3 regions of the Porticoccus sp. GXU_MW_L64 genome follow, and region 3 is predicted to be linked to each of the others. Evidence: predicted binding sites of a transcription regulator. Region 3 holds the regulator's gene; each other region holds the start of a gene.

Region 1 (10,672 bases), on a different contig from region 3:
CGTATGTTCTTTGTGAATATTTCCAAGAGCTTTTAAACGGACTGACGGTTTTTTTAAGACCGTTAAACAATGGGGAACGCTCTATCAACCTGTGGTTGGTAGAGCGTTTTTTTTCCACGGCTGTTTGGGGGTAAACCACCCAGTCCGTCATTGTGCGAAGCGCGGCAATCTCCTGCAGTACGCAGCGCACTTCACGAGATTGCCGCGTCGCTGCGCTCCTCGCAATGACGGACTGGGCGTTTGCTCAAGCAACTGTTATTTATTCACTACTTCCCGATGGAGTCATCGTTATGTACAGATATATCAGGGCAGTTAAATTCCAGGCCATTCTTGCCCTGGCCGTTACTCTCGCCGCCTGCACAGCGGAGCAGCCGGACAATCGATTTACCATTACAGGCAGCGCAGAGGGCGTACCGAATCAGACGATTTTTTTGAAAACTCCCGCTGCCGATGGCGAGGAATCCAAAGTGGCCTATTCCGCGCAGATCGTCGATGGCCAGTTTGCATTCAGCGGCGAGCTGCTGCACCCGCCCGCCACCATGCTGCTGGATTTTGAAAACCCCTCTTACAGCTCTGGCACCGCGCTGATCGTCCACCACGGCGACTACGCCATCAGCCTGTCTGTGAGCGAACAACAGGTGGATGGCGCCGGCCTGCAGCTGGTGAACACCAGCAGCATCACCGGTTCTGCCATTTACGACCAATACGCCCAGTTGAGCGCCGATGTCCGCAAAAACGCCGGCCGGGATGTGAACAAACGCATCGCCTACCTGACAACCCTGGCCCGCGAAAACCCCAACGACACCCTGGCATTGCTGGCGGTGACCGAGTTGAGCTACATCCGGGACTATATGTCCGACAACACCCGGGAGTGGTACGGTTTATTCGACGGCATGAACGAGGGCCTGAAAGCCTCCCATATGGCCAGAACCCTGCGCGCCGGTGTTACCCGCCGCGCCGGGGCAATGGCCCGCAATGCCTCTGCACAACAAGCCGCCACCATGCCGGTTGCCGGTGAGCCTTTCAAAGACTTCACCCACAACGATGAAAACGGCAACCCGGTTACCGCCAGCGATTTATTGCAACCACAGCGCTATCTGTTGCTGGATTTTTGGGCCTCCTGGTGCCTGCCCTGCCGGGTGGACAACAACCCCAAACTGAAAATTCTGTACAACAAATACCACGATAAAGGGCTGGATGTGCTGGCGGTTTCTCTGGACGAAGACATGGAAGACTGGCTGGAAGCAGTAGAAGTGGATGGCATGCCGTGGATTAACGTCTCTGAAATCACCGACGCCGCAGGCGTGCCCAAGGCGTCCAAACTGTACGCGGTAACCAGTGTGCCCAGCAGTTTTCTGCTGGACGCAGAAGGCACTATTCTGGCGGTGAATCTGGAAGGGGATGATCTGGCGGAAAAAATCGCAGAATTGTTGGGTGACAGCGGTCATTGACCCTCTCGAACCACCCGACATCCATCGTCATTGCCCTCCCCCTCGTCATTGCGAGCGCAGCGAAGCAATCTCCTCCAGTATGGCAATCTCCTGGCCCTCTGCCACACTGACGAGATTGCCGCAGTCGCTTCGCTCCTTCGCAATGACGGACTATGCCACTGCAACAAATATCCATTATTTCTACACTCTGATGGATTATGATTGTCCCAGCCCCAACTGGAGACTTTGCAATGAACCTGCCGCCGGACGAACGCAACGACCAGTCCTATTACTACCCTTCTGAGCAACGCCGCAATCGCGGCACCCAGGCCATTATTCTGATCATCGCTATTGGCGTACTGGCGCTGGGCGGCTGGTGGGCAACCCGTACCCCGGAACAAACACCGCAACCGCTTGCCGAAGCCCCCGAGCCCGCTGCCGAAGCAGCAACGGAGATTGTTCCGCAACCCGTACCAAGCCCCGAACCAGAGCCAGAACCCGCGCCACAGCCGGTACCGGAAATCCCGGTCGCAGCAGAGCCAGAGCCGGTAAAATTGCCCAGCCTGGACAGCAGCGACAATTTCGTGCGCGAAGCACTGGCCCAGCTGGGCGATGGCGCCATCAACAATCAATGGCTGCAAACAGACAACCTGGTGCGCCGCGCCACCGCCATTACCGATGGCATCAGCCGTGGCCAGCTGTTGCAAAAGTTTCTCCCGGTCAGCGCCCCCGGCGGCAAATTTATCGCTGACAAACAGGGTCAGACCCTCACCCTTTCGCCACAGAACTACCGCCGTTACGACAGCCTGGTGAACCAACTGGTGGCGGTGGAACCGGAGCAAATGGCGCAAACCCTGACCCAATTACAACCATTGATGGAGCAGGCATTTGGTGAGCAGGGCTACCCGGACAGAACCTATAACGGCGCCCTGCTGGAAGCCATCGAACAACTGCTGGCCACGCCCTCTTTTGAACAGCCACCGGAACTGGTGCTGGAATCGGTGCATTACAGTTTTAAAGACAAAAACCTGGAAGCCCTGTCGCCGGTGCAAAAACAATTGATTCGCAGCGGCCCGGAAAATACCCGTAAATTGCAGGCGTATTTACAGCAGTTGAAGGATGAACTTCAAAAAAATTAGTGTCATTGCGAGGAGCCGCAGGCGACGCGGCAATCTCGAATGGCTTGGCAGTGACTTGATGGAGATTGCCACGGCCTTCGGCCTCGCAATGACGGTAGTGAGGGCGAGCTTCTCGCGATGAAGGAAATTTTATGCATTACCTCGCCATCAAACACGCCCACATCAGCTTCGCGATTATCAGCATTGTTTTTTTTCTGATGCGCGCTTTCTGGGCCTGGAAAAAACCGCTGTTACTGCAACAGCGCTGGGTAAAAATCACTCCCCATGTCAACGACACCCTGCTGCTGGCCTGCGCCATTTACCTGGCGGCTACCATTCAGCAATACCCCTTTGTGCACCACTGGCTAACCGCCAAGGTACTGGGTCTGCTGGCCTATATCGGCTTTGGTACCCTGGCCATCAAGCGCGGCAAGCCCTGGGCAGCCATCGCAGCGGCATTGTGTTTTACCTATATCTTTACGGTGGCCCGCAGCCACAACCCCTGGCCGTTTTAAGCCCGCTTAGTACCCCGCCGCCTGGCCATCTTTGCGGGATTCCGAAGCACCGAAATAAACGCCCTTCTCCCGGTCGTAACGAATCGCCTGGTAACCGCCGTAGCCACCGCGGTCGTATTTCACCTTGTGGCCTTTTTCCATCAGCTCGCGCACGGCCTGGTATGGCACCCCGGATTCCACCGCCAGTTCGCCGCCATCGGTCAGGTAAGCCCGTTTGCTGTCTGTGGGCCCGGTGGAGCCAAAGTGCTGCCAGCGCGCGGCATCGCCAGCTTCCTGCAGGTTCATGCCGAAGTCGATCATGTTCACCAACACCTGCACATGTCCCTGGGGTTGCATGCCGCCACCCATCAAGCCAAAGCTGATCAGCGGTTTTCCCGCTTTAGTGACAAACGCGGGAATAATGGTGTGAAACGGGCGCTTGCCCGGCTCATAGGCATTGGCGTGTTGTGGGTCCATGGAAAACAGCTGGCCGCGATCCTGAAAGCCAAACCCCAGGCCGGGCACCACCACACCGGAGCCCATACCCCGGTAATTGCTCTGAATCAGCGACACCATATTGCCCTCTGAGTCGGCGGTGGTGAGATAAATGGTATCCCCCTGGTGCAAAGCGGGATTGCCCGCATCCACCCGCTGAGCCGCCCGTTCGCCAATCAGTTGACGGCGCTCGGCAGCGTATTCTTTGGAGAGCAACCCCGCCAGTGGCAACTGATTAAACCCGCTGTCTGCGTAGAATTTGGCGCGGTCTTCAAACACCAGCTTTTTCGCTTCCACCATCAGGTGCAACAATTCCGGGCTGTTGTGGCCAAGGCTTTTGACATCGTAGCCTTCAAGAATATTGAGCATCTGCAACACCGCGATACCCTGGCCATTGGGGGGCAGCTCCCACACATCGTAGCCCCGATAATTCACGGAAACCGGCTCCACCCAATCGGAGCGATGCTGCTGCATATCCACCTTGCGCAGATAGCCGCCATTGTCGGCCATAAACTGGTGGATGCGGTCGGCGATCGCTCCCTGGTAAAACACATCCCGCCCCTGCTCTGCCAGCAGGCGGTAGGTATTGGCCAGATCCGGGTTTCGAAACAGCTCACCGGTTTCCGGTGCGCGACCATCAAGGGTAAACGTGCTCTGGAAAGCGCCCGGTTGATCCTTCAAACGCGGCACACTGAGTTGCCAGTAATGGGCGATTAATTCACTGACCGGGAAGCCCTGTTCCGCGTATTCAATGGCTGGCGACAAGATACTGGCCATGGGCAACTGGCCAAATTTGCCGTGCAGCTGAAACCAGCCATCCACGGCACCGGGAACCGAGATGGGCAACATGCCATAAGGGGGCAAGCTGTCGCGGCCCAGTTTGTTCAGTTCGGTTTTTAATTGCTGGTAACTCAAGCCCTGGGGAGAGCGACCACTGGCATTAAGGCCATAGAGCTTTTTGTCTTTGGCGGACCAGACAATGGCGTACAGGTCGCCGCCAATGCCGCAGCCGGTGGGCTCCATCAACCCCAGGGCTGCATTGGCAGCGATGGCGGCATCGATGGCGTTGCCACCCTGTTTGAGAATATCCAACCCCACCTGGGTCGCCAACGGCTGACTGGTGGCCACCATACCCTGACGGGCAATCACTTCAGAACGGGTGGTACCCGCCACCCCGGTTACTCTATCCGGCCCCGCCATCACAACACCTCCACAGATTGCCAGCCCACAGATTATTGCCAATCGTTTTCCCGATGCCAATGTCATAATCCACCCCTGTCTGTTTACCAGAAAGTACGATCAGCCCTTCGATTTTATTTTATCGACTCCATTGACGCAGGACTGAATACACTCCCGTCATTGCGAGGAGCGGAGCGACGCGGCAATCTCCTCACTCCTCTGCCACACCGGTCAAGATTGCCGCGGCCTGCGGCCTCGCAATGACGAATAAGGCAAAGGCTTCAAAATTTCCCGGACAGCTCAGCTTTAAAAAAGCGGCGGCAACGGCTGGCCATTGAGCGTGGCGGCGCCGTCTTTCATATCGAATTTTATCTGATAGCCAGTTTCGGTTTTTTGCATCATGGCCACCTGGGGGCCAAGCATGGCACCAAATTGCTGCATCAGGGCATCGCTGATTTCCAGATTCAGGTTGGCGGCCAGTTTTTGCAGCAGGGGTTGGGGGTTGAGCATAACGGTGGTAGTGTCCAGCCCTTCGGCATCCACAGCGATGCGCGCGTTGGCCGTCAGTGGCTCGCCGTTGAGTTTGAAGCTCAAATCCGGGATGGCAAACACCGGGGAATTTTCCAAAAACACGGGCATAACAGCGGTGCTGCCGCTTGCCAGTTGCAGTTGCATCAATTGCGGGTCGGCGGCATTGGCCATGGCATCTTTGTACAGCTGGCCGAATTGCTCGATGGCTTTCAGGCTGATTTTTTCAAAGGCCATATCCAGGTTGAAATCCTGCAATTGCACACCCTGTGCATTCAGGGTTTCCATGGCTACCGTCATGGTCATGCCCATGGAACCTTCCCCATCACTGTCCGCATTGGATACCAGCCTGGCGTTGCTGAACGATGCCATCGGTTCTCCATCGTCGCTGCTGCCCTGGTAAACTTTCATACCCGGTATCACAAATTCCTGGCTGCCCAGCTGCACCATCCAGTTGAGAATTTCCATATCGAAATTCATATGCATGGGTTCCAATACCACGGTAGAACCCTGGCCAGATATTTCCAGCTGGCCGATGGTGCCATTGCCGGTCATGGTATTGGCTTTCAAATCGAAGTCGCCGGTTATATTCATACCACCAAAAGCAATGCGTCCGTTGGCGTCACTGGCTTCAAAAGCCGGCACTTCTGATGTGTAGTGGCTGACACCCAGCAAATCGGTCACTTGATGGTAAGTCACCAGGGTATCCAGGCCGGCTTTTTCTCGAAACTCGCTGACGGCGGGCATATTGTCTTCGTTCAAAGTGCCTGTGGAAGACACCAGGCCAACACCTGTTTCGTCGCCCAGCAACAGCGGACCGTGGACGATGTTCATATCGAACAATAATGACAGGTCGCCGATACCACTGGTGCCGGGGGTACCCGCATACATCGTCTCGTCAATGCCAATGCGCAGCTGGGTAGTGGCGCTGAACCAGCCTTTGTCGTAATTCACCAACTCGGCGCTGTAGCCCGGTATGTCGTTGAGCTGCGCCACCTGTTGCTGCAAACCGTCTTTGGCGATGTTTGCGGTCAGTATGGGGCCGCCCAATACGGCAACCACAACCAGCAGCAAGACAATAACAAGCAGTTTTTTCATAATCCCTATTCCTTGATTAAAACGTTATTTTCCAGACAGCAATTCGATTTGATAACCATCCGGGTCTTCCACAAACGCCAGCACCGTAGTGCCGTGTTTCATCGGCCCCGCTTCCCGTACCACACGGCCACCCACGGCACGGATTTGTTCGCAGGCGGCGTACACATCGGGTACCGCAATGGCCAGGTGGCCGAAGCCGTTGCCCAGGTCGTAGCTGTCGGTATCCCAATTATGGGTCAGCTCCAGGGCGGTATTTTCCGACTCCGGGCCGTAGCCCAGAAACGCCAGGGTAAAACGACCCTCCGGGTAGTCTTTGCGGCGCAGCAAGGTCATGCCCAATACATCGGTGTAAAAGGCGATGGACTTTTCCAGGTCGCCAACCCGTAGCATGGTGTGAAGTAAACGCATGTTCCCCATAACCTATAAAAACGCGAAAGCCGGGCGAATGCCCGGCTCTGTCACTTTTATTACCAATTAACTGTCTACAAACACCGGCATGGCGCCCAGCTCCCAGAGGATGACTGTCGCCCCCAGAATAACCACCGCCAGCACCAGCACCATCATCATCACCGCGCTGGCAAACAGAAAGCCCCGCTCTTCCGGTACGTGTAACAACAGGGGAATGGCCACGTAAAGCTGATAGATCATGTAGCTACAGGCAGCGGTAGCGATAATGATATCGAGCCAGAAAATCGGATAGAAGCTAAATGCACCGGCAATAAACACCGGCGTCATGGCGTAGCCTACCAGTACGTAGTCTTTGATTTTGAAGGAATCACCCCGATAGGTACGGGACATCCAGTGGATGATATAACCCACACCCAACACCGAGCCCACAATCGCCGCATAGAACAGCACCGTCAGTGGCAGTGCGCTGGATTCGGTAATGCGGTACACCTTGTCGCCAATAATCGACCAACCCACCTGGGTGGTTCCATAGTAAAAACCCACTGCGGGAATCAGCGCCATGACAATAAAGTACGGCAGCTGGCGTTTCAGCGCCTCATCGGACAGGTGAGCAATTTTTTTCCACTCCTGGCGAGGGTTAAACAGCAGGCCCGGAATATGGTTGAACATAGGTCACTCCCAACAAACTCGATAGATTAGGATGGCTTTTCAGCACATCGCATTATGATAGTAGTTATTCGGTATTAAATCTCTAGCAAAGGAGAATAATAGCCCTACCTACAACGAGGTAATTATCCACCGGCAGTCAACATCAGCAGTTGACCAAAGTCAACTCGGGAATCACTTTCAGGCCTGAGGTTAACTTGGGCACTGGCGTTTTAACGGAGTGGTCGCACCTCTGACGCTATTCCCAAGGCAGGCAGTGCAAATCCCTTTCGCTGTGGTCCCCGGCCAGCACATGACCTGCGCCGGTCCAGAACACCCAAGCGGCGAATCCCAGCAACAGCAGCGCCATTACCGTGCGCAGGGCACGGTTTTGCAACAGGGCTCTGACCTGATCGGAGAATATGCCACCGGCCAGCATCGCCGGAATGGTCAACAACCCAAATATGGCCATGCCCAATGCCGACCCCGCCGGGTTGCCCGCCGTGGCTGCCAGGGCCAGGGCACTGTACACCAGGCCACAGGGCAACCAGCCCCACACCATGCCCAGCAGCAACGCCCGCCCCGATGTGCGCACCGGCATCAACTTGCGGCCCAACGGTTGCAACAAACGCCAAAAGCCCGAACCCAGCTTTTCCACGCGAATCAAACCGCGCCACCAGTCCGCCAGGTAAAACGCCATCATCACCAGCAACACCGCTGCCAGAGTGCGTAATATCACCATCAAATTGCCGTGCAACTGACCACTGAGCATACCCAGCAATCCCACAAGCCCACCGGCGATGCTGTAACTCACCATTCGGCCCAGGTTATAACTCAACAACACGGGCAACCTCTGGCCAAGAGAGGTGCGCTGCGGGTCCACCGCAAACCCCAGCGCCGCCGCAATACCGCCGCACATGCCCACACAGTGAGCGCCACTGGACACCCCCATCGCCACCAGGCCCGCCAAAACTGCTGTGTCAATCATTCAGGGCACCCTGGTTGCTGCGCGACCTTGCGATGACGTTTGGAGGGAGCCCGTCATTGCGAAGGAGCGAAGCGACTGCGGCAATCTCGAACAATCTGGCAAGGATGTCAGGAGATCGCCGCGCTTCGCTCGCGATGACGGAGCAGTTATTCGTCTTCATCGTCAAACAAAATCCGCTCTGCCTCGCCATCCAGGTCGTCGTACTGACCACTTTTGACCGCCCAGAAATAGACGCCGATGCCAATTAACAGTAGCAGGATGGAAATGGGAATTAATAAATACAGGCTGGCCATAGTTAGTTACCTCACCCGACTTGCCTGAGCAAGAGTGATTGCCTTTGCGTGACCGCTGCCAGCATGAATGCTGGCAACGAGCCTACATGGACGTATATACGGCGTGTCACGCAAAGGCAATCACTCTTGCGTCTTACGACTGGACAACCGCAGCGCATTCAACACCACCACCAATGAACTGGCGGACATACCGATGGCCGCCGCCCAGGGGGGCACCAAGCCCAATGCCGCCAATGGCAGCGCCAGCAGATTATACGCCAATGCCCAGCCCAGGTTTTGGCGGACCACCCGGTGAGTGAAACGGGCAAACGCCAGCGATTGCGGCAGCACGTTTATCTCACTGGACATCAAAATACTGTCCGCGTGAATGCGGGCAATATCCGCCGCATCCCCCATGGCCACGGATACATCCGCACCGCTCAGCACCGGCACATCATTGATGCCGTCACCCACCATCAACACCGGCTGCCGCTGGGCTTGCAACTGGCGCACATGGGCCAGTTTTTCTTCCGGGGAAATCCCCCCCTGCCAATGATCAATACCCAACTGAGACGCCAGCGCCGCCACCGCCACCGGGCGGTCGCCGCTGAGCAACTCCACCTGAACACCACTGGCCTGCAACTGGGCCACCGCACTCGCGGTATCCGGGCGCAATTGATCACGCAGCAGAATCCAGCCAAAAATTCTCGATTCACTGGCCAGCAACAGCCAGACTTCACCACCGGAGGGCGCCTCTGGCAATTCGTCGCTGCGCCCGAACAACTCGGTAATGTATTGCTCGCGGCCAATGGCGTAGCGCACGCCATCGACAATACCGCTGACCCCGGCACCGATGCGATTATCGATGGATGTGGCCAGCAAACCGCCACCGCAGTCATCAAAGGCACGGGCGATGGGATGGCGTGAGCCCGCCTCTAACGCGGCGGCAATAGCGAGTATTTTCTGCTCTGGTGCACCACTGCGGGACACCACTTTCACCACTTTCATTTCGCCGGTGGTGAGGGTGCCGGTTTTGTCGAACACCACTCGTTTGATTTTCAGCAACCCGTCCATCACATGACCCCGGCTCACCAGCAGGCCGCGCTGACGCAAACCCTGAGTAGCCACTGCCAGCGCCGTGGGAGTAGCCAGAGACAACGCACAGGGGCAGGTAACCACCAATACCGACAAGGTGATCCACAGGGCTTTTTCCGGAGCCTGCTGATACCAGTACCAGGCCACTGTTGCCGACACCAGCAACACAAAGCCGACAAAATAACCGGCCAGGCGATCCGCCAGCGCCAGCTGGCGGGGTTTTTCCAGTTGCGCGCGAGCCACCAATTGCAAAATCGCCGACAGGCGAGTGCGTTTGCCCACCGCCTGCACTTCGATCAGCAACGGGTTTTCGCTGTTCACGGTACCGGCACTCACGCTGTCGCCACGCCCCTTCTCTACCGGGCTCTGCTCGCCGGTGAGCACCGCTTCCACTACATTGCTGTGGCCATCCACCACCTGACCGTCGCAGGGGATGATGTCGCCGGGGGCCACTTTGACAAAGTCCTTGGGCTGCAAGGCTTTTACCGGCACCGACTGTTCACCGTCGCCATCCACCCGCCGGGCCACCGGCGGCAGCAACTGCCCCAGGCCCTCCATGCGCTGCTCGTTGCGGTGGCGCACCCGCATTTCCAGGTAGCGCCCCAGCAACAGGAAAAAGGTGAACATGGATACCGAGTCAAAATACACCTCGCCGGAACCACTGACTGTGGCCCAGACGCTGGCCAGGTAAGCGCCGCCAATGGCCACCGACACCGGCACATCCATCACCAAATGGAAGGCTTTTACACTGCGCCAGGCGGCCTGGAAAAATGGCGCCGCCGCAAACAGCACCACCGGCGTAGCCACCACCAGGCTGACCCAGCGCAGCAGTTGCTGCCATTGTTGTTCGATACCATCAAACGCGCCCGCGTACAGGGCAATGGCCAACATGCCCGCCTGCATCATGCCGATGCCCGCCACC
Region 2 (10,672 bases), on a different contig from region 3:
CGGTGATGGAAGAAGTAAAGTGCACACACAGGCTGGTGCTGGATTAATATCGTTTGTCCCAACCCCTCTGCCACACAGCCAAGATTGCCGCGGCCTTCGGCCTGGCAATGACGAGAGGTATTTCCCGCCATTACGAACGCAGCTAAGCACGATTACCCTGGGGCGGTTTCAGGATGTGTGGTCAGGATATGGTTGACCTGCCCACAGGGTTGCCTCAACATAGCTACCCCATAACAAACAAAGGTTCATCCTTACTTTGGACGCGACCCCCCTGTGGCTATTGTGTAGCCTGTTGGCCTTCCTGCTGCTCTGTTCCGCATTCTTCTCCAGCTCTGAAACCGGCATGATGGCGATTAACCGCTATCGCCTGAAACACCTGCAAAAAAAACACCGTGGCGCGCGCCGGGTCAGCCAGTTGCTGGAGCGCCCGGATCGTTTGATCGGGGTGATTTTGATTGGCAACAACGCCGTCAATATTTTTGCCGCCTCCATCGCCACCATTATCGCCACCCGACTGTGGGGGGATGCGGGGCTGATTATCTCAACCGTTGGCCTGACTTTTCTGGTACTGATTTTTTCCGAGGTAACCCCCAAGACCATTGCCGCCCTGCACCCGGAAAAAGTCGCCTTCCCGTTCAGTGTCTTGCTCAAACCCATGCTCACTTTGCTGTACCCGTTTGTGTGGTTGGTGAACTACCTGTCCAACGGCCTGGTGCGGCTGTTCGGTGTTGACCCGAACAAAGCCAGTGACGACGCCCTGAGCAAAGACGAGCTGCGCACGGTGGTGGACGAGTCCGGCTCCAATATTTCCGACGACAACCAGGGCATGCTGCTCAATATTCTGGAGCTGGAAGACGTTACCGTGGACGATATCATGGTGCCCCGTAACGAAATTTACGGCATTGACCTGGAAGACGACCTGGACACCATCACCGACCGCATTGTCACCAGTGAATACACCCGGTTGCCGGTGTACGAAGACAACATTAACGAAGTGTCCGGGCTGCTCCACATTCGCAGCGCCAGCCGCCTGCTGCGGGGCAACGCCGGGGAAATGAGCAAAGAGGCCATCAAGCGTTTTGCCACCGAGCCCTACTTTGTGCCGGAAAATACGCCGTTGCACACTCAGTTGATGAACTTCCGCCGCACCAAACACCGCACTGCACTGGTAGTAGACGAATACGGTGAAGTGCAAGGGCTGGTGACTCTGGAAGATATTCTGGAAGAAATTGTCGGCGAGTTCACCACCAATCAGGCAGAAGAAGCCAGCCAGGATATTGTGCCGCAGAAAGACGGCACTTTTATCATCGACGCCACCGCCACCATTCGCGATATCAACAAGGCAACGGACTGGGAATTGCCCACCGACGGCCCCAAAACCCTCAACGGATTGGCCATTGAGCAGCTGGAAAACATTCCCGATGGTAACGTCTGTTTTATGGTGGGCAACTACCGTTTTGAAACCGTACTGCTGGATGAAATGAAAGTGATCAAACTGCGGGCAAACCGCATACTTGGCGCAGGGGATCAAGGTGATGAGGATGCTTTGTAGCGGAGCTATTGAATGGAGATTGTCGCGTCGTCCTGCGGACTCCTCGCAATAGGTTTAGAAGTTTAACCAGGCAGCAACGATACCCTTTACTCGTTAGCCAGATGTTTTTTACCTAATTGACTGTGAAAAAACAGCGCCAGGGTAGCGACTTTTTTTACCGCCCGAACGGACAAGGTTGCACCGGTGATGCCATCTATTGAGGAATCCAGGCGGTGACGTTTTTTGTGGCTTAACCGAACGCCAACAAACTGATCGGTAAAAAACGGGTAGCGCACTTCCCAGCCCCGGCTTTCGCGAAACTCTAGAATCTTTACCGCTTCAATCGCATCTTCACAAACCACTACACCAATGGTAATCGGCCGCTCCTTGCCTATTTCATCCAGCACCCAGGCGGTGCGCTGGCCACTTTGCCAATAGCGCACCCGCAAACCGGCAAAGCGATGCCCCAGCACAGACTCCACCGCACGGCGCTGCTCGCCATTGAGCCACAGCATTCCGGCCGTGGGCTCTGTTTCGCTGAAAACATCAGACACAAATTCACTGGCACTGATGCCCTTGGCCGCACCCAGGCACGGCAAAAGCGACAGTATTACCAGGGCAATCAATTTCATAAGCAATTCTTAAAAATGCCAAAAGGGGCGCATGCGCCCCTAGTAGTGCTGCAAGTTATAATTTTGCCGGGTACAGTGCCCACAGGCCTTTTCAGACACGCTGTGAATACATCCTTGTACGCTCGGTGGCCGCTATCCTTGCGGCCAACGGTCTGAAAAGGCCTACGGGCACTTCACCAGTACATTCGACAATATTAAATTGAAAGACTACAAGGGGATGTTAACAATCAGTCAAACGACCAACCAATACCCAGGTTAAAGCCGTCCAGGTCATCGCCGTTATCCCGGTCATTTTCAAACTGGATATCGCCTTTCAACACCACTCTGTCGGTCAGCCAGTAATTCGCCCCGACAAGAATGCGGCGCTCTTCACTGGTGTTGTCGTTATCGCCTGCGGTTTCGTCCACCGATTCATAGCGCGTGAACAAACCAAAGTTTTCAGTGAGTTTGTAGGAAGGTTCAATATACCAGCCCTCCTGCTCGTCGCGACCGACTCCACCCAGTGCTTCAATTTCATCATCAATATCCCACTGGGCGTACAGGGCACGCAGACCAAAGGGGCCATTCTGGTAGATAGCGTGCGTCTCTGTCAGCAAACCGGAAATGCTCGGCCCGGAAAATGCCGGGCGACCCAGACGGGAGTTGCCGATGTTGTCCTGAATCAGATCACTTTGATAGTGCAGCGCCAGGCCCAGCTCCAGGCCCTGAATACCGGTAAATTTGATGCGACCGGTACTTGCCAGCTCCTCGGCGTTGGCACGGGAACCACCCTGACGACTGCTGCGAACACTGAAGTTGCTGGCCAGTTGCAGGCCTTCGTGAACAGCAAAATCGTAGCTCCAGCCGGGAGACAGCTCACCTTTGAATTTAACGCCATTTACCCGGTAGGTGGTTGGGATAATGCGGGACTCGATACGGTTGCGCTCTACCCCGTAGAAAGTCTCCGGTTCGTGGGTTTCGTTAAGAATACCCACGGGCACCAGATGCAAACCCGCCAGCACGCTGTGCTTGTCGGCGTAGTCCCATTCAATGTATGCCTGTTCCAGCTCCACTTCACCAGCACCGGCTGTATTGGTGTGCTCCACTTCCAGTTCGGAGAAAAAGCGCACGTCTTCAGTAAATTCGTGGCCCAGATAAGTCACAAAGCGCTGCACATCAATTTCTTTGTTGGGGTTGCTGGGAGATGCATTGTCGGAACGCTGGGTACCGTTGTTGTACAGCACCTCACCATAGGCGCCAATGCGGGTTTTTTCGGCCCAGCTCGCCGCTCTGGATACCGGCGCTACCACCACCTGCTCTACCGCTTCGGCAGTGGCAACCACTTTCACTTCCGTCTCCTGAAGCTGCTGGTCGGTTTCGTTGAGCTTTTTCTTCAATGCGTTGATTTCGGCATTTTGCTGCTGAATGATCTTCCACATTTCTTCCAGGGGAGGCAGGGATTTATCGTTTTCAGCAACAGCGGTGGCGGATAAGGCAGCAATGGTGACTGCAACCAGGCTTTTCTTGAACATCTTCAGTACAACTCCTTGATAAGTAGTGGGCGTTGGGCCCTGTTTTTAATATGACCGCAAATATACCTTAATGATAATTATTATCAACTATAAAATGAAAATAATTCTCGATTGATATAGAATCGCCATTAATTCATAGTCGCAACAAAAAAGAACTGACCGAGATCAATCAAACGCTATCGGCGGGCATCGACACAGCCGCTATACTGCGGGCCTTGATGTATTGCACTCACAACGGATCAACATGAACAAACCTTTGCATTTTCTGGCGGACCTGGCCATTGGCGAGCGCGCCATCATTCGCCACTACAACGGCATTGATGCCGACTACCGAAATCGCTTGATGAGCCTGGGGCTGACTCCGGGCACGCCCTTCTCCATAGAACAGGTAGCCCCACTGGGGGACCCCATGGATATTCAAGTCCGGGGCTTTCGCCTGAGCTTGCGCCGCGCTGAAGCGGGCAGTATCCAGGTAGAAAAACTCTAACCTTCACCTATTTGCAACCGATAAAATCCATGAAACGCGCTTTTACCCTGGCCCTGGTTGGCAACCCCAACTGCGGCAAAACCACTCTTTTCAACGCCCTGACCGGCACCCACCAAAAAGTGGGCAACTGGCCCGGGGTAACCGTTGAACAAAAGTCCGGCAGTTTTGACCACGGCGATACCAGTTTTGAGGTAGTAGACCTGCCCGGCACCTATTCCCTGCACGTCACTCACGACAGCGACTCCATTGACCAACAAATTGCCCAGCAATATGTGCTCGACAGCAGCGCCGATTTGTTGGTGAACATTATCGATGCCTCCAGCCTGGAGCGGGGCCTTTATCTGCATACGCAATTGCGCGACGCCAATGTTCCCTGCGTAATTGCCCTGAACATGATCGACGTGGCAGACCAGCAAGGGGTGCATATCGACCCTTACGCTCTGGCAGAAAAGCTGGGTGTTCCAGTGGTACCCATTGTTGCCAGCAAGCAGGAAGGCATTGGCACCCTTGTGGATGTAATCATCAATAAGCTGCGTACTGTGGAGCAGGAAGAAAACGCGCATTCCAATGACAGCCACATCACCCTGGAAACCGGCCTGGAAGTCACCATTGCCGCCATCGGGCAATTGCTTGAACAGCGCCAGCACAACAGCAATCGACTGCACATTAACGCACTGTTGGAACGGGACGCCCAGGCAACCGCCGCACTGTCCGAAGACCTTGCCACAGCGGTAGAAAAAGAAATCAACCGCCTTGAACAACAGCACGGCACCAGCGCCGCCGACCTGTTGATTCAGGCGCGCTATCAGTGGATTGGCGAACAGGTGGAAGGCGCACAACACCGGGACGATGGCACCAAACTCACCTTCAGCGACCGCCTGGATAAAGTTCTGCTCAATCGGGTACTGGCATTTCCGATTTTCCTCGCGGTGATGTACCTGATGTTCCTGTTCACCATTCACCTGGGCAGCGCGTTTATCGACTTTTTTGACATCGCCGCCGGCGCCATATTCGTGGACTTGCCGCGACAGCTGCTCACTTTTTTGCACCTGCCCGAGTTTATGGTGGCTCTGGTGGCCGACGGTGCCGGCGGTGGCGTGCAACTGGTGATGAGTTTTGTGCCGGTGATTGGCACCCTGTTCCTGTTCCAGTCGTTTCTGGAAAGCAGCGGCTACATGGCCCGGGCCGCCTTTATCCTCGACCGCATGATGCGCTCTATCGGCCTGCCGGGTAAGTCTTTTGTTCCCCTGGTGGTGGGTTTTGGCTGCAACGTGCCATCGGTGATGTCCGCCCGCACTCTGGACTCCCAGCAGGACCGCCTGCTCACCGCGTTAATGGCGCCATTTATGTCCTGCGGGGCGCGGCTTACAGTGTACGTGCTGTTTGCCGCCGCGTTTTTCCCGGTTCAGGGGCAGAATATTGTTTTCGCGCTGTATCTGATCGGTTTGGTGTTGGCAGTGCTCACCGGATTTCTGGTGCGCAAGCGGTTGATGAGCCGGGATATGACGCCATTTATTATGGAGTTACCCAACTACCACGTTCCCACGTTGCGCGGCTTGCTGACAAGCACCTGGCACCGCCTCAAGGGGTTTGTATTGCGGGCGGGCAAGGCCATTGTCGCGGTGGTGATTGTACTTAACTTCCTCAATTCCATCGGCACCGACGGCAGCTTTGGCAACCAGGATTCGGAAAAATCCGTACTCTCTGCCATCGGCATGAAAATCACTCCGGCGTTCGCCCCCATGGGCGTGAAAGAAGACAACTGGCCCGCCACCGTGGGTATTTTCAGCGGTATTTTTGCCAAAGAAGTGGTGGTCGGCACCCTGGATTCCCTGTACACCAGCATGGCGGGCGCAGACAACAGTGAAGATGATGCCGGCACTTTTGGCGAGAAGCTGGGCGAAGCCGTGGCCACCATTCCCGCCAATCTGTCAGAGTTGGGCGGCGCCTTTGGCGATCCGCTGGGCATTCAGGTGGATGACATGAGCGACCAGGCAACAGCGGCCGCTGAACAGGAGGTGGAACTGGGCACCCTGGCTCTGATGAATCAGTTATTCGATGGCCGTATTGGGGCGTTCGCCTATATTCTGTTTGTACTGCTGTATATGCCCTGTGTAGCCACTCTGGGCGCTATTTACAAAGAGGCCGGCGGCTTCTGGGCCGGGTTCTCCGCCATCTGGAACACCGCCATTGCCTACACCGCAGCGGTGCTCTGTTACCAGTTGGGCACTTTCAGCGCCCACCCCACCAGCTCGTTGATATGGAGCGGCGGCGCGGCCCTGTTTATGGTGGCCAGCTACCTGGTGCTGATGCACTACGCCCAAAAACAAACCCAAAACAACAACCTGATTCCGGTGGTTAACATACGTTGATGGGCTTCCAATTCAGGGTACTTCTAAAAATAGTGATATTTTCGCGAGAGCAAGGCGGTGGCGCACGCAGACCCGCAGTGTATAAGGCATACATGAGGACTCGCCTTTCCATAAACAAACAGGGACACCAACGCAGCTATCGCGGAAATAGTGCATTTTTAGAAGTGCCCTTCATTCTGCTTTTCACCCTTGCGACCTGTGGGACATTGAACGCCCTGGCCGATACTCGGTGCGCCCCTTTCCAGTGGATTACCGACACCGACGGCAGCGAAAAAGCCGCCATGGTGGTACAGGCTTTAATCAACGGCAACTCCGTTGATATGCAGTTTGATACCGGCTCCGATGTAAGTGTATTTTACGGCCCGCAACCGGCACTGGACTCCGGCCTTGCCATTGCTGAAAAAGTTGGCGGCCAACCTGCCAGCGCAGCCAGGCTGTCCATTGGCGAGATGGATTTTGGTGAGCAGGAATTTCATATCAGCGACTATCCTTCCGCTCAGGTAGCGGGACGAATTGGCTTGCGCACACTGTTGGACAAAATTGTCCAAATCGACTATCCGGGCCAACAGATCTGCTTGTTGAGCAAAGCCCAGTACCACCTTTCCCGCAACCAGATTCGCCAGGTCCCCGCCCGGATTCGCAGCAGCAAACTGTTTTTAACCACCGAGCTGAATGGCCACAAAGAACAGCGCTTTTTTTTCGACACCGGCGCCAGCATGTTTGACCTGTTGCTGGACAAACCTCAATGGCAACAGCTGACCCAGCGCAGTGGCAGTGAAAACAACAACATCAGAATAGAGGGTTGGGCCAACGACCAGTTGGTAACCACCATTGGCGCACCGTTAACTGGCAGCTTGAAAATTGGTGATATCGACATCCACAGCGCGCAGGTTTACTTCACACGGGAGCGCCCCAACTACTTTGCCAACTTGCCCATTGATGCCGATGGCCTGTTGGGAAATTCGCTGTTTTTTGACAAAAAAGTGATTCTCGATTTGCGCAACAAACGCACCTGGTTTGGGGTGTTCAAGAAATAACACCGTCATTGCGAGGAGCCAGCGGGCGACGCGGCAATCTCCATCAAGTCACTGCCAAATTGAACGAGATTGCCACACCGCCTGCGGCGGTTCGCAATGACAATAATGTTTAAGCAGGCATCTGATAAACCAATACCTTCAACCCCCTACCCCTGTCCGCTTCCGGAAAATCCGGGTGCTCCGCCAAACGCTCTATAAATTTGGCCTGTGGCAATTGTTCGTCAAAGGCGTTTTTCAAGAATTGTTCATCGAGATTGGGGTCGTTAAGGCAGGCCAGAATTTTGCTGCCCGGCGACAGCACTTTCACCAAATGCCGCAGTAAACGAGGGTAATCTTTTTGCGCCACAAAGCTGCCTTTCTGAAAACTCGGCGGATCGAGAACTACCCAATCGTAGGGGCCGTTAACCGCGAGTTTTTTCCAGCTTTTGAACACATCCATTTTTAAAAAACGTGCGCCGCGAATGTGGTTGAGCTGATGATTGCGCTGGCCAATGGCCAGCGCTGCCCGGCTCATGTCCACGTTCACCACTTCGCTGGCACCATTGGCCAGGGCCACACAGGACAGTGCGCAGGTGTAGGCGAACAGATTGAGGCCGCGGCCGGAGGCGTGTTGTTCCAGCCACTGACGGCCCGGCTCCATATCCACAAAATAACCCAGGTTCTGACGCTCCCCCAGGTTCAATTCAAAACACAGCCCGCTGCGATGGGCATAGAACGGTGGTTCCGCCACAGGCCCCAGCCATTCGCTGTGCAATTGCTGGCGGTAGCGGTATTGCACAAATACCGGTACCTGCAACTCAATCAAATGCTGCCGCAGGGAATCCAGAAGATGTTGTGGGGGTTGTTGATAAACCGTGGCCACCAGTACCGGCGGGTGCCAGTCCAGGGTTAACCATTCAAAGTCGGGGTAGCAGTGGCCGCGCCCGTGAAACAGGCGGCGGCTGTCGCCGCCATGGGCGTCAAACTGCGCTGTGATCTGTTCAATCACTGTCTTCCACTTGCTGACGCAGCAGTACGCGCACCGGATAATCTTCCAGCTTGATGCCGCGATCGCCGTTTTTCAACACCCGGCGCACCAGATAACCGGCGCCCAGGTCGCCGGTTTCTGTTTCCAGAAGGCTCACTTTATAGGGTTCTACCACTTCTTCGTGGTCGCGGATGATCTGTACCACCGGCAAGTGGCGTTTGTTCTTTTTAGAGTGCAGCACAATACCCACCAGGCCATTGTGCAGTTCAACAATGGTGCCTGCCGGATAGGGCCCGATAAGGCTGATAAATTCCAGTGCCAGTTCCGGGTCGAACTGGCTGCCGCGGCAACGGTAGATTTCTTTCAGGGCATCCAGGGTGGACCTGGCTTCTGAATAGCAACGGTCGCTGGTCATGGCGTCGAAGGCATCGACAATGGCGATAATGCGTGAATACTCGGTGAGTTCGTGGGCCCGCACCCGGCGCGGGTAACCTTTGCCGTCCATTTGTTCGTGGTGGCTGAAGGCCACGTCGATCACAAATTCATCCACGTTTTCGCTCTGGCGTAACAGGTCGCGGCCAACGGTGGTGTGGCTTTTCATCACCTCAAATTCCTGAGGGGTGAGTTTGCCGGGTTTGTTGAGAATTTCGTCGGCAATTTTCATTTTGCCCACATCGTGCAGCAAACCGCACAGCCCCAGCTTTTCCAGCTCTCCTTCTGCCAGGCGCAAATGGCGGCCAAAGGCAATGGCCAGGATACACACATTGAGGCAATGCTCTGCGGTGTATTTGTTCATGTGCTTGATTTTGCTCATCCAGCCCAGCGCCGCCGGGTTGCGCAGGATACTGTCCACACACAAACGCACAGTGGAACGCGCCGCACGGGTATCCACCATATTTTTCAGGCGCACCTGATCGAGAATGGAAGTTACGCTGCCCGTCGCCTCTGCATACAACTCACGGGCGGTTTGGTGCTCTTGCTCCGGCTCCACAGTCGCTGTGTACGCAGTGCGGGTATTGAGGGTATTGATCAGGGATTTGGGGTCGCGCCGGTTGTAGCTCGATGACGTGGAACGAGTGGTACTGTCGATACCGGAGCGGCTTTTGCCTTTGCTCACCGGCGCCGCAGCAAAGGGAGTGGTTTTGCCGCCCCAGCTGCGACCCTCTTTTTCGATATAGACAAAATCGCAATACTCAGACAGCTTGCGAATTTCCGCCGGATGACGAATCACAAACCCTTGCAGCAAAAAGGGTGTTTCCAGCCAGGACCGGTCCAGCTCGGCAACAAACATGCCGATGGCCAGTTGGGAAACGGGAACTTGCACCAGATTTTCTTGTTGCAGGAACGGATTTACAGGCATGGGTTTGATCTACCGAACAATAGGTCTCAAGTATATAGGAATGGCGGAACAGTAATCAGGCCAACGGCTCACTCAATTGAGCAGTTGATCGACTCTGACTCTTAATTGCGGCAGTAATTCCGTTTCAAACCAGGGGTTGCGCGCCATCCAGCGTCGATTGCGGGGGGATGGATGCACCAGTGGCCAGTAGCCAGGATGCCCTTCAGATAACTGAGTTGCCAGCACCTGCTGCCAGTGCTGTACCCGTTCCGTCAGGTTGCGGTAACCATCTTTTCCGCAATAACGGGCCTGGGCGTAATTGCCAATCAACAAGGTCAGCTCCACCTCTGGCATCTGCTGCCACAGAGCCGGGTGCCACTGGGGTTCACACTCTTTGCGGGGTGGCAAATCGCCAGACTTGCCTTTGCCGGGATAGCAAAACCCCATGGGCATAATGGCAATGCGCGGGTCGTCGTAAAACTGCTGCCGATCCACCCCCAACCAACTGCGCAGGTTATCGCCGCTGGGGTCGTTCCAGGGGATGCCCGTGTGGTGCACGCGGGTTCCGGGGGCCTGACCGATAATCAGTATTTTCGCTGCGGGGGAAACCTTTACCACCGGCCTTGGCCCCAGTGGTAAATCCTGACAAAGAGTGCAGCTTTCCACCTGAGCCAAAAGGTCCGTCAAAGGTATGTTTTCTGGCATTTGGGAATCCCCACAAGCAGCAAATTAGTTTAAAATGCGCGGCTTTCCTGCCAGCCTCTGGCAATGAACCCAACACTGAGAAACAACCATG
Region 3 (10,672 bases):
GCCCGTAAGGTCACACTACCGATGTCCGCGCTGACCTGCCATGATTCCTCAACCGTCCACCCCACAACTGGCTGCTATTCCCGTCAACTACCACTTTGTGACCAATCCCCCTGCCTGTCACAAACCTCTGGAGCGGATACAGTTGTCGGCAGACCGAGGGGAGTTTGGCCTTTCGTTTTCGATCAACGGCAACGATTGCCAGCAACAACTGGAATTATTGCCCCGTGAACTGGCCCTGTACAAACAACAATTGAGAGACACAGCCGTCAGCCAGATATGGCTTACCGGCGGCCAGCTGCACAACATCGCCCCCGCCGACCTCACCTGTTTCTGCTACCTGATCAACAATCACCTGCGCGGCAACACCCACAAGGCCATTTATGGCATCGAAATAAACCACGACCATATTGACCCAGAAACCCTTGCCCTGCTCCACGGCCTGCATTTTCGCCGCCTGAAAATCCGCTTCGACTACAGTGCGGAACTGGACAAAGGGGGCTGGATGCAGCGGGTGGACAACACCATATCCACCCTGGACAACGCCGGGTTCAGAGATATTATCTGTCAGATCAACCTGGCAAATTTCAGCGGCCCCGATGCCCTTAATCGCCTGCTGCTCAGCCTGCAACTGTACAACCCGCAACAGATTGAACTGGTGGGCATACCGGAAGACTCGGCGCACGCCCCTATTGAAAGCCAAAAGACCTACCTGAACCTGCTCAAACGCGCTCAACAAAGGGGCTATCAAATATTGGGCAATCAAGTGCTGGCCGCCCCCGACAGCCGTCTGCAGCATTTATATCAGCAGCGGAAACTGCGCTTTACCCCCTGGGGTTACTGCTCTGATCAACTGACAGGCTGGCTGGGACTGGGTTTGTCTGCCCAGGGCAATACCGGCAACCTGTACTACCGCAATTGTGGTGATCTGAATTGTTACCGCACAAAACTGGAAAATGGCTCCCCACCCCTGCACTGGTACGGCCAGCTGCCGGAGCAGCGGGCTGGCACGGAAAGCATCGTGCAGTCCCTGCTGTGCTACGGCGAAGTCAGCAATGATCAACTGACCCGCCTTGCCGGTGATGGCCACCAGCACGCCTCTGCTGCCATAGCCCGTGCCTGCGAACGCCTGTGGCTGGAACCGAATCAGCAACAGTGGCAATTGACCTCATCAGGCCGAGTGGGGCTGCGGCAGCTCCTCCGGGACCTTCAGCAGACAACTCTCAAACCATAGCCAGTCAATTGGCAGGATAACGGTTGGTGAACACGGAATTACCCCCTATAATTCCCTGCAAATCAACACTGTGGACGCCAGATGAATAATCCAGCCGTAGACCAGAAGTGCCCCCACAGCCAGGTGAGCTGTGGCGACTGCCGTATGAACGCCCTGTGTCTGCCCCTGGCACTGCAAAATGACGAAATCGACCGTCTGGATAACATCGTGCAGCGCGGTCGCCCCTTCCACAAGGAAGACCACATTTACAACGCTGGCGGTGATTTCAAATCCGTTTACGCGGTACGCAGTGGCTGCATCAAGTCTTACTACATCAACGACGATGGCCAGGAGCAGGTCACCGGTTTTCACCTGCCGGGGGAGATTTTTGGCGTCGATGGCATCGGCCACAGCCGCTACGTAAACTCTGCTATTGCCCTGGAAACCTCTGCCATCTGCGAAATCCCCTTTTCCCGGCTGGAGGAATTGAGTATGCAAATCCCCTCCCTGCAACGGCACTTTTTCCAGCTGATGAGCCGGGAAATCACCAACGACCAGCAATTGATCACCCAACTCAGCAAAAACAGCGCTGAAGAGCGCATTGCCACCCTGATACTCAGCATCTCCAGCCGCAACGCCCGCCGCAAACTGTCCAGCACCCAAATTCGCCTGCCCATGTCACGAGCAGATATTGGCAATTATCTGGGCCTGACTGTGGAAACCGTCAGCCGGGTATTCAGCCGCTTCCAGAAACAGGAAATTCTGGCGGTGGATAAAAAGGAAATTGAAATACTGGATGTGGATAAACTGCGGGAATTGTCGAACGGCTAAACACTGAACGAGATTGCCACACGGCGATGACGGATTACTTTTCTCCCGTCATTGCGAAGGAGCGGAGCGACTGCGGCAATCTCCATCCAATTACGACATTCTCTCGATCCCTCTGTCACACCAAACGAGATTGCCACATCGCCTACGGCTCCTCGCAATGACGAAAATGTGGTTCTTACTGCGTCATTGCGAGGTAAGCGATTTCAGAACTTGTAACCCACCGAAATCATAAACACCACCGGATCAATATCCACTTTCTTGGCCAGCGCGCCCAGACCCTCAAGCTGGAAAGTGGCATCCGCGTCGATATCCGCGTACCAGACGCCCGCATTCACCAGCCAGTTGTCATCGATGCTGTAATCCACACCCACCTGGGCAGCAATACCAATGGAATCGTCAATATCCAGTGTGGTTGGCGCCACACCTTGCAAGGTGCTGGATGCCTGCTCCGAGAAGAACAGCGTGTAATTCACACCCAGGCCCACGTAGGGCTGCCAGGCACTGCTGTTATCCATAGGGAAGTACTGCACACTCAAAGTCGGTGGCAGGTGTTTGGTGCTGCCGGCGTTGATAACGCCAAAACCCAAAGCGCCGGTATCCGAGGTAATGTCGTGCTCAAAGGGCGTGGCAGCCAGCAATTCAATGGCCCAGTTGTCGGTGAGCATATAGGTGGCGGTAATGCCAAAAGACTCGTCGCTTTCCACCGATGCTGAGGAATTTGCAATGTCTGCACCGTCCAGCGCCAGGGGGCCGCTACCGCTGCCCGGTTGTACCGATGCAACACCGGCACGGACAAAAAAATCACCGGCTTCGTGAGCGGTTGCAGCGGTGGCGCCCAGTAACAGAGCACCCCCCAGAGCGGCGTTGACAGCCAGTGACAGAGCTTTGCGATTTTTCATGGTTCTTTCTCCAGAAGATGATCAATATTTCTGGCGTCATTAAACTGCCGATAGGAGTTTTGGTAATTGATCTGGATTAAAAACCCGCTATAAAAAGTACTCGAAAGAGGTACAAATATTTTCACTTTTTAGCGGTCAAAGGCAGGAACAATAACAGGAGAACTGTATGTGTCGTTTTGCGCTTTATCTGGGTAATCGGTCCATTCCTGTGAGTGCCCTGGTGACGGAACCGGAGCACTCGCTGATTCACCAGAGCTACCAAAGCCGCGAACGCAGCGAGCCGCTGAATGGCGATGGCTTTGGCGTTGCCTGGTACGCGGATAAAGACCCGCAGCCCGCCCTTTTTAAAGACATATCCCCCGCCTGGAGCAATACCAACCTGCGCCACCTGGCCAGGGTCACGCAAAGCCGCTGCATTCTCGCCCACGTACGCGCCGCCACTGCCGGGCTGCCAGTGACCTACACCAACTGCCACCCGTTTGCCGAACAGCAGTTAAGTTTTATGCACAACGGTGAGTTGAGTTGCTTTACCCACAAGCGCCGACAGTGCCTGGCCATGCTGTCCGACCGCGCTTATCGGGTGATCAAAGGCACTACTGATTCGGAATTTCTGTTCGCCTTGTTTTTGGACAACTACTGGCAGCTGCAGAACGACGAGCCATTACAGCGGCTGCAACGGGCCATAACAGCCACTATTCAACAGACCAGGGAGTTGTGCGATAAAAACGACTACGGCACCAGCACCCTCAATCTGGTGGTTGCCGACGGCAGCCGGGTTGTGGCCAGCCGTTACACCGATGGCACACCGGAAGAAGCCAATTCGCTGTACGTGCAGTGCGGCGGCAGCTATTGCTGCAAGAACGGTCATTGCAGTATGGAAAGCAAAAATGACCAACACCGTGCGGTGATTATTACCTCGGAAGGGTTAAACGATGATCCGCAGTGGCAGCAGGTGCCGGTAAATTGTTTGGTGACAGTGAGCGATGGGCTTGAGGTGGAGATAACAGAGATTTAGGGTTGCAGATTGCTCAGATTCTAATAATGCGGCACAGGGATATGCCGCCGCTGGCGAAGCCAGCGCAAGATCAATAAAATCAAGCACTTCCGCGCAAGTGCGTTACTTTCTTTTATGTGAAAGTATTGCCGGGTTAATAGTCGGACTACTTTTTACGTCGCAGCGGTGTAAAGCCTTCTTCTTTGGTGCTGTCGTGCAGCGGTTTTTTCCCTGTGCGGCGTCTGGCAAGCGGTTTTTTAACACCACCGGTTTTGGCACTTTTCTTTGCCAGCTTTTTCTTTTTGCTACCCGCCGCCTTGCCAGAGGCCTTGAGTTTTTTGGGCCCCTTGTATTTACCGGTCAGCCCTTCCACCGTGCGGCGTTCAAAACGGATTTTCAGATAGCGTTCGATGGAGGACATCAGGTTCCATTCGGTGGAGGTAATAAACGATATCGCCGTGCCCTGCTCCCCGGCGCGACCGGTGCGGCCAATGCGGTGTACGTAGTCGTCACCGCTGCGGGCCATATCAAAATTCACCACCAGGCCAACCCCCTGCACATCCAGGCCGCGAGCCGCCACATCGGTGGCCACCAGCACGTCCAGTTGACCGCGACGCATTTGCTGCATGACGTGGTTGCGTTCGTCCTGCAACAAGTCGCCGTGCAAAATACCGGCGCGCAAATCGCTGTTGTACAGCCAACCCGCCAGTTTTTCCGCCCCCGCTATGGTGTTGGTGAACACTACAGTTTTTTGCACATTCTCCTGGGCAAGCAGTTTCAGCAGCAGTTTTTGTTTGTGCTCGATGTCATCCGCCAGCACAATTTGCTGCTGAATACTGCTGTGGCGGGAGCGCACATTGTCCACGGCTATGGTCTGCGGGTTATTCAGCACAGCATCCGCCACTTTGCGAATACCGCGATGCTTCAGAGTTGCCGACAGCAACAGGGTCTGGCAATCCGGATTACAGGCATTGGCAATGGTCAGCACATCGTCGCTAAAGCCCATATCCAGCATGCGGTCGGCTTCGTCCAGCACCAGCACTTCCAGATCGGAAAAATCTGCCGAGCCTTTTTCCAGGTGTTCGAGAATGCGCCCCGGCGTGGCGATAACAATTTCCGGATTTTTGCGCAACATGGCTTTTTGAAAGCGAAACTCCTGGCCACCGGTAATCACATCCGCCTTCAGGTGGGTCATTTTTTTCAGCTTGATGCAGTGCGCCAACACCTGCCGCGCCAGCTCCCGGGTGGGGGTCAATACCAGCGCCCGAGTGCCGGTTTTGGGAGCATCGGTTTGCAAAAAGCGTTGCAACATGGGCAGCAGAAATGCGGCACTTTTACCACTGCCGGTTTCAGCGGTAACCAGCAAATCATCGCCTTTTAAGGCGGCGGGAATTACCTGTTGCTGCACCGGGGTGGGTTGCTTGAAGTCCTCTTTGTCCAGCGCCTGCAACAAGCGGGAATCCAGGCCATGGTTTTCAAACGCTGCAAAGCTGGAGTCGCTCACTTTTCGCCCCCCATACAATTTGGCGATGCCGGTGCCTCACCACTGCTGGCCCATTCCTCAGGGCTAAAGGTATGCAGAGCCAGGGCATGCACACCGGCAGCCAATTCATCCGCCAACAGTGCGTACACCGCCTGATGACGTTGCACCGGGCGCTTGTTGTCAAAGTCCTGTGTCACCACTACCACCTTAAAGTGGGTTTCGGAATTCGGCGGTACAGCGTGCATATGGCTTTCGTTGAGCACTTGCAGATGCTGCGGCTGGAATTCAGCTTGCAGCTTTTGTTCAATGATATGTTGTACAGACATGAGCGGGTTCAGGGCAGCGCCTTTTAAGAAAAAGAAAGGCGCGCATTATACATGTTGTTCCGGCTCTGCCAGCCATCGGCGCAATTGCTGTATGGGCAGTCGAGCGGATTTTTCTTCCGGCACTGCCAGGTAGTAAGCCTGGTCGCACATCAAATCGGCGCTGCAAGCTCGCACCAGTTGTTGGCCGGCCAACTCATCACGGACAAAATAAGACGGCAAAACCGCCACTCCCAACCCCTGCAATGCCGCCTCCAGCAACAGCTGGAAATACTCAAGCCTGGGGCCCGGAAAGTCATTTATCTGGTCGCTGCTAAAGCCCGATTTTTGCAACCACAAATGGGATGAAGATAACTCCCCGGTCTGGTGCAGCAACGGCAATTTGGCAATATCCTTGCGCTCGGTAAAGGCTTTGCCGCCGGTTTTGGCCAATAGCTGCGGCTTGCACACAGCCAACAGGGTTTCGGTCATCAGCAGTTGGCTTTGCAAACCCGGCCAGTGGCCACTGCCAAACAAAATAGCCAGGTCGTAATCCCGCGACGCCCCGTAAATCCGTGCCATATCCGTATTCAATTCGAATTCTACCGGGGGTTGCTGGCCGCCTTTGCCCATACGGGGCAACAACCAGCGGCTGACCAGGGCGGGTTCCACCGCCAAAACCAGAGGCCGAACCTGGCCACTGGCGGCGTCCCGGGAAATAGATTCCAGCCTATCCAGCAAAGGCTTTAGCTCCGCTGCATAACTCGCCCCTTCTACAGTCAGGCTTACCCCCTGCTTGCTGCGCATAAATAGTTGCAGGCCAAGGAACTGTTCCAGATTCTTGATTTGGCGACTTACCGCGCTTTGAGTCAGGCACAGTTCATCCCCGGCTTTGGTAAAACTCAAATTCCTGGCGGCGGCTTCAAAGCATTCCAGGGACATCAAGCTGGGGATATGTCTACTCATACTCGTTTACCGCTATAAATCGCACACTACACTGTAAGCATGATTTCAATATTGCTTGCTGTGACCGTATGCAGCATGGATGCTGCATCCGAGCCTACAGGGATGTACTTGCGGCGTGTCACAGCAAGCAATATTGGAATCATGCGCTTACGGAGTGCAACATTATCCATGACTTTTTGGAATGACCCTACCACAAACAATCGCTTGCCCGCCATGCTCGCTTCGCTAAAGTAACCACACCTGAAACTTCTCCGGAAACAAACCATGGCAACTTGCGGTGAATTACTGGCGAAATACTTGGAGGCCTACGGCATCGATACCGCCTTTGGCATTCCCGGCACCCACACCATCGAGCTGTACCGTGGCCTGCCACAAACCAACATTCGCCACCTTACCCCCCGCCACGAACAGGGCGCGGGCTTTATGGCCGATGGCTATGCCCGAGTCACCGGCAAGCCCGCCGCCTGCCTTACCGTATCCGGCCCCGGCGCCTACAACATCGCTACAGCCATGGGCCAGGCGTTGCAGGATTCCGTACCCATGCTGGTGATTTCCGCCGACAACAACAGCTGGGAAAAAGGCCTTGGTGAAGGCCGTTTGCACGAAACCCGCAACCTGCAAGCGGCCATGGCCGAGTGTTCGGTGTGGAGCCACACCCTCAGCCGCCCGGACGAACTGCCCAAAGTGATGGCTCGCACCTTCGCCATTTTTGCCAGCCAGCGCCCCGGCCCGGTGCACATCAGCGTACCGCTGAACGTGATTACCGCCAACGCCGATCATGTAGCGCTGGAAACCTGGCCGCTGCCCAGCCGCCCGGCTCCTTCCAATCTAGCCTTATTTGAAGCCATCCCCCTGCTAAACAGCGCCCAACGTCCGGTTCTGGCTTTAGGCGGTGGCGCTGCTGATGCAGTGCAGGCCATTCGCGCACTGGCAGAAAAACTGGATGCCCCGGTAACCCTCACCCACAATGCCAAAGGGCTGTTACCACCGGGCCACCCACTGTTGGTCAACACCAGTCCTTCTTATCAGCCGGTTCGCGAGCTGTATCAAAACGCGGATGTCATTCTCGCGATCGGTACCGAATTCAGCGAAACCGATTACGACTTTTTCTTTAACGGCGAATTTCATTTAGGCAAGGCCAAGCTGATACGCATCGATATCGACAGCACCCAGCTTACCCGCAATGTACGCCCGGATGTGGCCATTTGCGCCGATGCCCGCCACGCCATTGGCGGCCTGTTGCCCCTGATGGATCTGACGGAGCGCAATGGCGCAAACCGTACTGCACAGGTCAAAAAACAACTGGCCTCACTGAACCACAGTGGCTATCAGGCCTTTCTGGACAGCATCCAACAAGCCCTGCCCGGCGCCATCCTGATTGGCGACTCCACTCAACCCGCGTATTTTGCCGCCGCCCAATACGACGCCCCGGCACCGCGCCGTTTTGCCAGCGCCGCCACCGGTTACGGCACCCTGGGCTACGCCCTGCCCGCCGCCTTTGGCGCAAAACTGGCACAGCCGGAATTACCGGTGGTGTGCCTGATTGGTGATGGCGGTTTGCAATTTACCATCAACGATTTATCCACTGCGGTGGAAGCAGAAATTCCTGTGGTGGTGTTGGTGTGGAACAACCAGCGCTACGAAATGATCGCCCAGAATTTTGAAAGCGCGGGCATGGAGCCCATCGCCTGCGACATTCACACGCCGGACTTTTTAACCATCGCCAAAGGCTACGGCTGCCCGGCATACCGGGCTCGCAATCTGCAAGAACTGGGTGAACAAATGCAGCTGGCACAGCAACAAAAAGTGCCGACGATTATTGAAGTTTGCGAGAAAGATTTTATTTGATTTGTTTGACGTTGGAAGTTGGACGTTCGACGAATGCCGAATCGCACTTTTGTCCAGCATCCAACGGCCAGCATTGAAACGAAGCTTGAGGCCAGGAATACGCTACTGCTTGCCGTGACACGCCGTGCATACATCCCTGTAGGCTCGTCGCCAGCATCCATGCTGGCCACGGTCACAGCAAGCAGTACCGCATTCCAGGCCGGTGCCCAAGTTAAACAATAAACGGACAAAATATGACCTTTGAAACCAAAATCAGCGATGTAGCCAAACGCCTGGACGGTGATGCCAGCGACGTCTGGGCGGTGCACGATAAAGCCTGCGCCATGGCCTACAACGGTGACGATGTGATTTTGCTGTCGGTGGGCGACCCGGACCTGGACACCCACCCGGACACCATCGAACACGTTGTTGGCAAGCTGCGCGAAGGTCGCACCCACTACTCCCCCAGCAATGGCGAAGACAGCCTGCGCCGCATTATCGCCGATGTGGAAGACCGCGCCGCCCGCCGCCCCTGCTCCGTGGACGAAGTGCTGATATTCCCCGGCGCCACCAACGCCATATACGCGGTTATGCGCACCCTGCTTAATGAGGGAGACGAAGTCATTCTGGCGGAGCCCATGTACATCGGCTACCACGGCATTTTCGACAGCATTGGCGCCCGACAGGTACGCATACCCCTGAACGCCGCCGATAATTTTTCTCTGAACATGGAAAAACTGAAAGCCGCTGTCACCGACAAAACCAAGGTGATTTTTATCAACACCCCGGGAAATCCGGCGGGCAATATGCTCAGCGAAGCGGAGCTGCGAGAGTTGGCAAATTTCAGCTACCGCCATAATATCTGGCTGGTGAGCGACGAAGTGTATTCCATGATCACATTCAAAGAACGCCACAGCTCCCTGCGCAGGGCGGCTGAACGATTGGATAACATTATTATTATCGACGGCCTGTCAAAATCCCACGCCATGACTGGCTGGCGTATGGGCTGGACCGTGGCACCGGAAAGTATCAGCAAGCACCTGCTGAATTTCTCCGCCTCCACCATCTTCGGCTGCTGCCAGTTTGTGCAAGACGCCGCCGCCTACGCCCTGCAAAACGATTCGCAATATATGGAAGAAATGCGCAGCGAATACAAAACCCGCCGCGACTACGTGTGCCAGCGAATCGCCAACATACCCAAATTGAGCTGCCCTACCCCGGATGCGGGCATGTTTGTGATGATGGACATCAGCGCAGTGGCCAACGATGGCCAGGACTTCGCCCACCGATTGCTGGACGCGCAAGGGGTATCGGTATTACCGGGTATTGGTTTTGGTGAGGTGACGCGCAATTTTGTGCGTATTTCGTTGGCGCAACCCATCGAAATTTTGCAACCAGCGTTTGATCGGATTGAACGCTTTATTACTGATTTATAGCGTACCCGTAGCCCGGGTAAAGCGCAGTGGCACCCGGGAACACAGCTCAAACAAAAAACCACCCCGGGTTTCGCTGCGCTTCACCCGGGCTACTGGCTACTGGCTACTGTAAGTGCGCAATGCGCACGCTCTGTTGTCTGTAGCGCGAAGCGCGTCCTATCCCTTACCCAACCATCGACAACATAACCCCCGCCGCAACCGCCGAGCCAATCACACCGGCCACATTGGGCCCCATGGCGTGCATCAGCAGGAAGTTGTGGGGGTTGGCTTCCAGGCCCACTTTGTTGGATACCCGCGCCGCCATGGGTACGGCGGACACACCGGCGGAGCCTATCAGTGGGTTGATGGGGGTCTTGCCGAATTTGTTCATGGCTTTGGCCATCAGCACGCCGCAGGCGGTGCCGATGCAGAAGGCCACCATGCCCAGAGCCAGAATGCCCAGGGTTTCGCCGTTGAGGAATTTATCCGCGCTCATTTTTGAGCCCACACCCAAACCCAGGAAAATGGTAACGATGTTGATCAGCGCGTTCTGGGTAGTATCGCTGAGGCGCGCCACCACGCCACATTCCTTCATCAGGTTACCGAAACAGAACATGCCCAACAGGGGTGCTGCACTGGGCAGGAACAGGGCCACCAGTACCAACAGCGTCAGCGGGAAAACAATTTTTTCCGCCTTGGATACGTGGCGCAGTTGCTCCATTTTGATCTGGCGTTCTTCCGGCGT

What was found. The regulator FNR, encoded in region 3, switches genes on or off when oxygen is low (the NO sensors DNR and NnrR bind a similar motif). The targets are predictions, from matches to a motif close to TTGATNNNNATCAA.
Region 1: a site for FNR is predicted at 7,569-7,582, ahead of ACVBEJ_RS08985 (Yip1 family protein). Genes of this name have one in related genera too.
Region 2: a site for FNR is predicted at 3,830-3,843, ahead of ACVBEJ_RS02100 (FeoA family protein). Genes of this name have one in related genera too.

What each region holds. Positions count from the first base shown of each region.
Region 1 covers NZ_JBRKJK010000009.1:70,810-81,481, forward strand. The annotation lists gene ACVBEJ_RS08950 (TonB-dependent receptor plug domain-containing protein) at 1-36, shown strand, start outside; gene ACVBEJ_RS08955 (redoxin family protein) at 291-1,451, shown strand; gene ACVBEJ_RS08960 (DUF3014 domain-containing protein) at 1,682-2,569, shown strand; gene ACVBEJ_RS08965 (SirB2 family protein) at 2,701-3,063, shown strand; gene ggt (gamma-glutamyltransferase) at 3,070-4,779, opposite strand; gene ACVBEJ_RS08975 (DUF945 family protein) at 5,023-6,342, opposite strand; gene gloA (lactoylglutathione lyase) at 6,367-6,750, opposite strand; gene ACVBEJ_RS08985 (Yip1 family protein) at 6,817-7,419, opposite strand; gene ACVBEJ_RS08990 (sulfite exporter TauE/SafE family protein) at 7,655-8,383, opposite strand; gene ccoS (cbb3-type cytochrome oxidase assembly protein CcoS) at 8,530-8,676, opposite strand; gene ACVBEJ_RS09000 (heavy metal translocating P-type ATPase) at 8,797-10,672, opposite strand, start outside.
Region 2 covers NZ_JBRKJK010000002.1:53,500-64,171, forward strand. The annotation lists gene ACVBEJ_RS02080 (Lrp/AsnC ligand binding domain-containing protein) at 1-47, shown strand, start outside; gene ACVBEJ_RS02085 (HlyC/CorC family transporter) at 257-1,552, shown strand; gene ACVBEJ_RS02090 (FMN-binding protein) at 1,639-2,163, opposite strand; gene ACVBEJ_RS02095 (porin) at 2,391-3,674, opposite strand; gene ACVBEJ_RS02100 (FeoA family protein) at 3,919-4,161, shown strand; gene feoB (Fe(2+) transporter permease subunit FeoB) at 4,191-6,533, shown strand; gene ACVBEJ_RS02110 (hypothetical protein) at 6,740-7,570, shown strand; gene ACVBEJ_RS02115 (class I SAM-dependent methyltransferase) at 7,680-8,558, opposite strand; gene ACVBEJ_RS02120 (HD-GYP domain-containing protein) at 8,551-9,897, opposite strand; gene ACVBEJ_RS02125 (uracil-DNA glycosylase family protein) at 9,970-10,581, opposite strand; gene gcvP (aminomethyl-transferring glycine dehydrogenase) at 10,670-10,672, shown strand, end outside.
Region 3 covers NZ_JBRKJK010000006.1:221-10,892, forward strand. The annotation lists gene ACVBEJ_RS05480 (hypothetical protein) at 41-1,231, shown strand; gene fnr (fumarate/nitrate reduction transcriptional regulator Fnr) at 1,313-2,041, shown strand; gene ACVBEJ_RS05490 (OmpW/AlkL family protein) at 2,245-2,940, opposite strand; gene ACVBEJ_RS05495 (class II glutamine amidotransferase) at 3,107-3,955, shown strand; gene ACVBEJ_RS05500 (DEAD/DEAH box helicase) at 4,101-5,438, opposite strand; gene ACVBEJ_RS05505 (BolA family protein) at 5,435-5,743, opposite strand; gene ACVBEJ_RS05510 (LysR substrate-binding domain-containing protein) at 5,789-6,685, opposite strand; gene ACVBEJ_RS05515 (hypothetical protein) at 6,712-6,900, opposite strand; gene ACVBEJ_RS05520 (5-guanidino-2-oxopentanoate decarboxylase) at 6,950-8,533, shown strand; gene ACVBEJ_RS05525 (pyridoxal phosphate-dependent aminotransferase) at 8,767-9,948, shown strand; gene ACVBEJ_RS05530 (sodium ion-translocating decarboxylase subunit beta) at 10,112-10,672, opposite strand, start outside.